4 regions of the Rhodococcus sp. NPDC057297 genome follow, and region 3 is predicted to be linked to each of the others. Evidence: predicted binding sites of a transcription regulator. Region 3 holds the regulator's gene; each other region holds the start of a gene.
The links. Region 3 encodes LexA, which represses DNA repair genes until DNA is damaged. Its sites were predicted from a motif close to CGAACANNTGTTCG; they were not measured.
Positions count from the first base shown of each region.

Region 1: ACFULT_RS09895 (error-prone DNA polymerase) is a predicted target of LexA. The motif match lies at 1,183-1,196, and genes of this name have one in related genera.
Region 2: ACFULT_RS20015 (SAV_6107 family HEPN domain-containing protein) is a predicted target of LexA. The motif match lies at 1,213-1,226, and genes of this name have one in related genera.
Region 4: ACFULT_RS06825 (DUF222 domain-containing protein) is a predicted target of LexA. The motif match lies at 852-865, and genes of this name have one in related genera.

Region 1 covers NZ_JBHUZE010000002.1:881,093-883,293, forward strand. The annotation lists gene ACFULT_RS09890 (MMPL family transporter) at 1-1,087, opposite strand, end outside; gene ACFULT_RS09895 (error-prone DNA polymerase) at 1,259-2,201, shown strand, end outside.
Region 2 covers NZ_JBHUZE010000007.1:157,643-159,843, forward strand. The annotation lists gene ACFULT_RS20010 (DUF3040 domain-containing protein) at 1-383, opposite strand, end outside; gene ACFULT_RS20015 (SAV_6107 family HEPN domain-containing protein) at 637-1,080, opposite strand; gene ACFULT_RS20020 (N-acetyltransferase) at 1,273-1,887, shown strand; gene ACFULT_RS20025 (NAD(P)/FAD-dependent oxidoreductase) at 1,907-2,201, shown strand, end outside.
Region 3 covers NZ_JBHUZE010000004.1:273,508-275,708, forward strand. The annotation lists gene ACFULT_RS14720 (acyl-CoA dehydrogenase family protein) at 1-439, shown strand, start outside; gene lexA (transcriptional repressor LexA) at 579-1,277, opposite strand; gene ACFULT_RS14730 (hypothetical protein) at 1,686-2,099, shown strand.
Region 4 covers NZ_JBHUZE010000002.1:198,369-200,569, forward strand. The annotation lists gene ACFULT_RS06825 (DUF222 domain-containing protein) at 1-829, opposite strand, end outside; gene ACFULT_RS06830 (pentapeptide repeat-containing protein) at 1,347-1,952, shown strand; tRNA gene ACFULT_RS06835 (tRNA-Arg) at 1,959-2,031, opposite strand.

The sequences.
Region 1 (2,201 bases), on a different contig from region 3:
GCATCACCCGGGTGACGACGGCTCCCCAGAATTTCTGTGCGCGCGCGTCGCCGCGGTCGGATGCGCTTCGGCTCCAGGTGAGCGAGTTGATGCGATGACCGAGTATCGCGAGCAGGGCGGGAACAGCCGTCAGCGACAGGATTGCCGCGCTGGCGACGGCGGCCATGGCCCCGAATCCGAGTGATTTGACGACCGGTTGCGGAAACACCAGCATTCCCGCGAATGCGCAGATCAGCAGCAGCCCCGAGAAGACGATGGTTCGGCCTGCGGTCAGCACGGTGCGAACTGCGGCGTTCTGCGGGTCGACGCCTGCGCGCATCTCCTCTCGAAATCTACTGACGATGAACAGTCCGTAGTCGATGGCCAGGCCGAGTCCGAGAAGTGAGGCGACGTTGATGGAGAACGAGCTGACCTCGGTGACCACCGTCAGTACACGCAGAATTGCCAAAGCGCTGATGACGCTGAGGATGCCCACGAACACCGGCACCGCGGCCGCGACCACGCCACCGAAGATGAAGATCAACAGCACCAGGGTGATGGGGATCGCGATCGCCTCGGATCGCACGAGGTCGCTCTGCAGCGTGGTGCTGAAGGACACTCCCACCACCGATCCGCCGGCGAATTGCGAAGTCACACCGGGAACGACGAGCTTCGGCGGCAGGTCACCGAACGTCGAGAACGTGACGCCCGAGTCGGGGCCGAGAGTGACGGTGGCGAGCGCCTTGGTGCCGTCGTTCGACAGGAGGAACTGCTTGGCTGCGGCGTTCGCCGTCCAATAGGACGTGACGTTCTCGACGGAGTATTCGTTCTGGAACTCGTCGAGCACGGCTGTGACGTCGGGTGCGATGTCGTCGATCGTCTTGCCTTCGGGTGCGGTGTAGATGGCGACGATGTCCGGTGTCGGTTGCCCGAGACCGGCGACGAGTGTGCTGACTTCGGCGGCCTCGCTTCCCGGGTCGATGAAGCCGCCTTCGCTGAGCTTGGAGAACACGCCGATTCCCCATACCCCGCTGAGGGCCACCGCCACGATGGCGATGGTGAGCACCCAGCGTTTACGGGAAACGACGAACGAAGCCCAACGTGTCACGTTCTCACTCCAGCTCTCTAGTTACATGCGATCGCAGAGCGAGCCTAGTGGCTGGAGACGACACGTTGATTTCTGTCGGTGTCGTGCGCTCTAATAGAACACACGTTCGAACGGTGTCTTCCCCTCTGTTCGGACGTGCTGTTCGAGTTCTCGATGAACGAGGGGATGGTCATGGGCTGGAACGATGGTCCACCGACGTGGTCGGAGATGGAGAGGGTGCTGTCGGGGCGTCCTGCGCGGCCGGACAAGCCCGAGATCGTCGGCGACGGCGGTGACAGCCCTGCCTGGTCGCGTAAACGTGCGGCGTACGAAGGGTCGGTCACTTCGGCGCCCGTGACTGGAACTCCGTATGCGGAGTTGCATGCGCATTCCGCGTTCAGTTTCCTCGACGGGGCGAGCCAGCCGGAAACGATGGTGGAGGAGGCCGCGAGGCTCGGGCTGGAGTCGATCGCCCTCACCGATCACGACGGTCTCTACGGGGTCGTGAGGTTCGCCGAGGCCGCCAAGGCGCTGGGTGTGGGGACTGTTTTCGGTGCCGAACTGTCGTTGGGAACGGACAAGTCGCGGGCAGGTGAGCTCGACCCGGACGGTACGCATCTTCTGGTGCTCGCTCGCGGCCAGGAGGGGTATCGCAGATTGTCGAGGGAGATCGCGGCGGCGCATCTGGCCGGTGGCGTCAAGGGAAAGCCTCGATACGACTTCGACGCGTTGTCCGATGCCGCGGGTGGGCATTGGCAGATCCTCACCGGGTGCAGAAAGGGGCACGTGCGGCGCGCCCTGCACGACGGCGGGCGGGACGCGATGGATGCTGCCGTGCGGGACCTGGTCGACAGATTCGGTGCCGACCGTGTCACCGTCGAGCTCACTCATCACGGATTGCCGGAGGACGACGAGCGCAACGACGCGCTGTTCGATGCCGCCGCCCGCTTTCGCCTTCCGGTGATCGCCACGACAGCGGCCCATTACGCGACGCCGGAGAACCGTCGTCTTGCCATGGCGATGGCTGCGGTGCGCGCCAGAAGCAGCTTGGACGAGGCGTCGGGATGGCTTGCACCGACCGGTGGTACCCATCTTCGGTCCGGTGCGGAGATGGCTGCGCTGTTCCGTCATCATC
Region 2 (2,201 bases), on a different contig from region 3:
AAACCGCCGCCGCCCTTGCGGCCGGACTTGGGTTTCGGTCCCGAACTCTTGGGTCCGCCCGAGCCAGTCGCTTCGGACTCCTCCTGTGACGCAGCAGCGCCCTTACGAGACCCACCGAGTAGGAACAGCACACCGGCACCGAACATGAAGACGAAGCCGACGAGACTGATCACCGGGAAACCACCGGGCTTGAACGGCAGCGCCAGCCCGGCGATGAGCAAAACTAGTCCCAAGACGAACAAAGCGGCCGCCTGGAAGCGACGTTTGCTCGAAGCCGTACGCATACGGCCGCTTCGCACGTGAGAAGCGAACTTGGGATCCTCGGCGTAGAGAGCGCTCTCGATTTGATCGAGCATGCGCTGCTCGTGCTCGGAGAGTGGCACGGTACCTCCCCCTGCACAGATATTAGAAGTCATTCCGGGTGCGAAACGACGGGAAGCTGACTCTGGCGGCTACCTGTCATCGATAATACGAGGTGAATCGACTGCTTACCACCTACTCGGTCCATGTGTTCCTGAGAATGTCCGAAGTTTCCCTGCGCAGACCCCTGACAGGACGCATGCGGACCCGACCACTCGGACCCTCCGGCGCACTGAACTTCGACGAAAGGCAACACGACCGCGACAGAATCAGCCCTCACGCCGACATCGATCGAGGCGGCAGGACTGCCCGATCGAGCCGTGAATCCGCGCCGATGAAATCCTCCACCACATGCAGGAACCGGCCGACTTCGCGATAGAACGAGTCAGCGACGTCCTGATCGATGGAGCGAGACACACCGGCCTGCAGTGCCGCTCGCAGCGACGAGTAGCTCGCGAAATACTCCGCCCAGGCTTGAAGTTCCGGCTCGGCTTTTGCCAGCAGTACCCACGCACTGCGTGATCTTGCTCGCGTCGAGGGCGCAACTTCCAGAATCGCGGCCGCTCCACGGAGGGCCGCCATGTAGCAATCCAGAAATTGGTCCGCGACCGACTCGGCGCCGAGGGAACCCGACAGCAAGGCATCTGCCCGGCCCAGCAGTACGCGAGCACGCGGCGACACCGGCGGACGCACATCACCACGGAGAACCTTCGTAGCCATACTCGAACACCTCCCGATTGCATTCGCCGTTCGTGACCGCAATTTCCGAAACGACCGGACGTCGACGACGATCTAAGGTCAGGGATCCAGCGAGCCCCGCTTCCCTCGGGGTCATCGCCGGATCACCGACATCGAACATCCGTTCGACATATTCAATATAGCTGTGCCCACCGACAAGTCGTCAAGGAAAGGTTGAGAACAGTCGCTACCGACGCGGAACCGACCCCGTACCTGGTCGATCTGTCCGCCCGAGAACTCCGTCGTCGCCTTCCCGAAGCGCTGGCGATCTACGTCGAGGCAATGGGTTACCCGCAAGGCACGGAGTATCACCGCGCCCCGATGTGGTCCGAGCACGTCCTCCGCCCCGGATGGTGCGCTGTCGGTGCAGTCCTGCCCACGCCCGACTCCCCACTGGTCGCCGTCGCGTACGGGTACAAGGGTGCTCGGCATCAGTGGTGGCACCAGCAGGTCAGGGACGGTCTGCGTAGATCCGGCGCCGATGACGAGTACGTCGACTCTGTCCTCTCGGACTATTTCGAATTGACCGAGCTGCACGTGTCCCCACATGCACAGGGACACGGACTCGGTCGCGCACTCACGCGCAGACTCCTTCGCGGCCGCCCGGAAAGCGGCGTGCTGCTGTCCACTCCGGAAGTGGAGAACGAGAACAACCGCGCGTGGCGCCTGTACCGAAGTCTCGGTTTCGGGGACGTACTCCGCAACTTCACCTTCGCGGGCGACCGACGACCGTTCGCAGTTCTCGGTCACGCACTGCCCTTCGAAACGGACGAACCGCTCGAACGGTGACGATCTATACGCTGGTGCCGTGATCGATGTTCTCGTAGTGGGCTCAGGCCACAATGCCTTGACTTCAGCGTGTTACCTGGCCGACGCCGGCCTGTCCGTCGAAGTCGTGGAGAAGGACACGATCGCAGGTGGTGGCGTGTCGTCCGCCGAGCGCTTCCCCGGCCACCGAGTCGACCGTGGCTCGTCTGCTCACATCATGGTTCGGCATACCGGCGTCGTCGAGGAACTCGGTCTGGCCGACCACGGTCTGGTCTACGTCGATTGCGATCCGTGGGCGATCGCTCCCGGCGCACCTGGTACGGACGACGAGGCCA
Region 3 (2,201 bases):
CCTGATGCAGAATCTGCCGCAGGAACGGCTCTCGATCGCTGTCGTCGCAGCCGCAGCCATGGAATCCGCGCTGGACATGACCATCCAGTACTGCCGGGACCGCAAGGCGTTCGGCAAGTCCATCGGCAAGTTCCAGAACACGCGTTTCGTGCTCGCCGAACTGGCCACGGAAACGACCGCGACACGCATCATGGTCGACAAGTTCATCGAACTTCTCAACGCCGGCACGCTCACCGTGCAGGAAGCTGCCATGGCGAAGTGGTGGACAACCGAGAACCAGGTCAAGTTGATCGACAGATGCCTACAGCTGCACGGCGGTTACGGGTACATGAAGGAATACCCGATCGCCAAGGCCTACATGGATTCGCGCGTGCAGACCATCTACGGCGGCACCACGGAGATCATGAAGGAGATCATCGGCCGAGGACTGGACCTCTGACCTCGTCGTAACCCCGAGCGCGCGCCGCCGCACCCCCCGAACGGAGCGAACGTGACGTTCGGTCACTTCAAGTGACCGAACGTCACGTTCGCTCCGTGTCGGTACGGGGGGTACGGGGGAGGTGGTGATACGAGCGCGCTCAGAGCTTGCGCATCACGGTGACGACCTTGCCCAGGATTGCTGCGTCGTTGCCGGGAATGGGCTCGAACAAGGGGTTGTGCGGCATCAACCAGACATCACCCTTGGTTCGCTTGAACGTCTTGACGGTTGCTTCGCCCTCGATCATGGCCGCGACGATGTCGCCGTTGTCGGCGACGCTCTGCTGACGCACGACAACCCAGTCTCCGTCGCAGATTGCTGCATCGATCATGGATTCGCCGACGACTTTCAGCAGGAACAGCGACCCCTGACCCACCAGTTCGCGGGGGAGTGGGAACACGTCCTCGACGGCTTCCTCGGCGAGGATCGGTCCGCCCGCGGCGATTCGACCGAGAACCGGCACGAAAGTCGGCGTCGGCAACTGGTCCTCGGACGGAGCGGAACCGTCGGCGACGGCGGCCGCGTGATCCGCTTGCACCTCGTCGAGCCCCCGCACGTCGACGGCCCGAGGACGGTTGGCGTCGCGGCGGAGGAAGCCCTTGCGCTCGAGCGTGCGCAGCTGGTGTGCCACTGACGATGTGGACGTGAGCCCGACGGCATCGCCGATCTCGCGGATGCTCGGTGGATAGCCCCGCTCGGTGACCGACGCCCGGATCACCTCGAGCACCTTGCGCTGACGCTCGGTGAGTCCGGCGTTGATGTCCGTTCCCTCGCCCTCGAACGCCTTCGCGGTCGGCACGGCAGCAGGCTTGCCCGCAGCAGCCTTGCCGGCCGTACTTTTGGTCGCCGTAGTTTTCGCTGCCGCAGTTTTCGTCACAGCGGGCTTCCCGGCAGCCTTTCCGTTCGACCCCGTGCCGTTCGACCCGCTAGAGGTCTCGTCTTTCATTCGTGCGTCCTCCTGCGTGATGCGTGCGTGTGCCGGAACTCGAACGTGCTCGAAGACCAGAACGCGTGGGATGGATGTGACGTGTGGTTTCTGACACGAACTTAGCCCGTTATCGCTGTTGGATCAAACATCTGTTCGATCCGTGTCGCGTTTTCTACTGACTTTGTCGGAGGTGCGTGATAGAACTTTCGAACAAGCGTTCATCGAACGCCTGATCGAATAGCGTTCGAATCCACGTCTCGTTCGACACCGGAGGTTCCGATGAGCATCACTACCGAGCGGCCCGTCCGTACGGAGCAGCACCAGCAGACTCGCCGTGCTGTCCGTACCCGTCAGACAGAGTCGCAGCGTCGTGCGACGATGCAGCGTCGCCGTCATGTCGGCGTGTCCGCGGTCCGCGGCGGCCAGCACGACCGGCGGGCCGACGGGTGCGCAGATCAGGCGCATCGTAGCCAGCGCATCACCGTGCTCGGTGCGGTGGCGGGAGTGGTGGGGACCGCTGTGGTGCTGTTGGCGCTCGTCGGAATGGCAAACCTTCGCGCATCGTCGCTCGAATCCGTTTCCGCGCCCTCCAGTGTCACGGTCCAGGTCTCGGACGGCACGGTCTTCAGCAGCACGGTCTTCAGCAGCACGGTCTCCGGCAGCACGGTCCCTAACGGCACGGTAGGCCCGTAGCGCTGTGTTGTGTCTGCCCCGTCTGCCAGGGGACGGAGCCGGCTCGGTTCCGCTCCGAGTATCCTCGAAGCCTGTGCCTCCTGTGTGCCGTTCGGGGGTGCG
Region 4 (2,201 bases), on a different contig from region 3:
AGCCGCTCAGATGAGCCGGCTTCGAGTCGTGTCCGAACAGCGTCTCGTCGGAGATGACGAGATTGACCGACACCGCAGCCCCCGAGGCTGCGCGCGCCGTACCGGTGATGCGTTCGAACGCGAGGTCGGCCATGATCTGATCCCGGGTGCGACGTTCGTCCCCCACGCCGACCAAGGAGTCGGCGTCTCTCCGTAGAGTTGCCCACATCGAGACACCTCTGTCCATCGATGTCATCACCTTGAACTCGCACATGAAGTCGGGATGCGGCCGAGTGCTCGCGCGGCGTTGTTCGAACGCCCTTGCTTTCCTCCTCGCCACGGAGGCGGGGTCCAGTTCAGCTGCAAGTGCCCGGGCTCGACGCTCGATCGCGTTGTCTCCCAGGTTCTTCAAGGTTGCCGAGTCGGAGCACAGTTGCTCGTCGATCGACCGCCTGTCCTCTGCGGTCAAGCATGCAGTTTCTCTGGCGATCAGAGTTGCTCGCCACTCGTTCAGCTCACCGGAACGCAGGCGTGCGTGGGTATGGGGCATTTCGTGGACGAGAGCCCGGGCGAGGCCCAACAGCCGGCCTCCCCTGTTCGGTGATTCACGACGGGCGAGGCCGATCTGCGACGCGACTCCCTTGCGCCACTCTGCCTTCGGTCGACCCTTCGCCTTACGTTCTGCGGCAATGCTGTTCGCCACGGCATCCGTGACGGTGGCTTGGTGCGCGGAGCCGGCATTCTTCAAGTCCTCCAGCGCGGAGATGAGGTCGATTCCGGCTGCTGCGTCGTCGTCGAACTCGCCGGTGCGCAGACGGGCCACGAAATTGAGTACTTCTGAAGCGTTCACGAGTCCCCCCAAGGAATGCATTCGAACGTATGTTCTACTTTAACCGTCACGGGCCCACGCCGCAACCACGTGCTTCCCTCAGCGGCGAACGGCTTGGTATCGTTCGCGCATCGACACATATTCTCTGTGAACCAGGCCTCTCACCACGGCTGTGTACGCCGCCCACGCGCGGTGGTGATTCCGTGCGCCACGGGAGGAACCCGATCGAGGGTTCCCAGCTCCCGTCCCGTACCGAAACACCATTCATCGGAGTTCTTTCACCATGTCGTCGACACCTCTTCCCTTCACGTCCGCCATCGGCGCCCGCGCTGAACTGCGGGCAGACTGCAGCAACTGTTTTGCCCTGTGCTGCACAGCTTTAGGATTCTCTCGATCGGCGGATTTCGCCGAGGACAAGGCAGTCGGTGCACCGTGCCGACACCTCGGGTCGGATCACTCCTGCACTGTTCACGACAGTCTTCGCAGCCGCGGTTTTCGTGGGTGCACGGTATTCGACTGCTTCGGCGCAGGGCAGGCTGTGTCGCAACGTCTTTTCGGCGGTGTCGGCTGGTGTGATCGACCGGACACGCGTCAGTCGATGTTCGCGGCGTTCACGACCGTCAAGCTACTGCACGAAATACTCTGGTACTTGGCCGAAGTGGGGGAGCGCACGTACGACTCGAATCATGTGGACAAGGCACGCAGCCTCACTAACATGATCACCGCGCTGACGGCATCAGGTCCAGAGGAGGTGCTCGCCGCCGATGTCGAGAGCCTTCATTCCACCGTGAGGGTGCTTCTGATGGATTTTAGCGAGGAAATTCGGTCTCGCTACTTCGCCGAAGGGGATCACCAGGATGCACGGCTGAGACCGGGCGCGGACCTAGCGGAAGCCGACGTGCGAGGACTGTCCCTGTGCGGAGCCGATCTTCGTGGCGCGTGCCTCATCGCGGCGGACCTTCGACGCTGCGATCTCACGGGCGTCGACCTGCTCGGAGCAGACCTGCGTGACGCACGGGTCGAGGGAGCAGATTTCTCGGGTGCTCTGTTTCTGACCCAGTCGCAGGTGAACTCCGCGCAGGGTGACGAACGAACACGCCTACCGGCCGGGATCGGCCGCCCACGGCACTGGAACGCGAAGTGACCGAAGTGCCCTCGGCAGGATTCGAACCTGCGACCTACCCTTTAGGAGAGGGTTGCTCTATCCCCTGAGCTACGAAGGCGAGTTGTGCACGTGCGAGTGTACCGGCTCCCTTGGGGGAGGTGAATTCGTGCCCGCTACGCCAGATCGAGGGGTGGTACACGCGAGAAGCCGCCCACACGAATGTGGGCGGCTCCGCTGACAGTGTCCGCCAGTGCGCCTCTCGGCAAGAGGCCGCTCGAAGCGGCAATG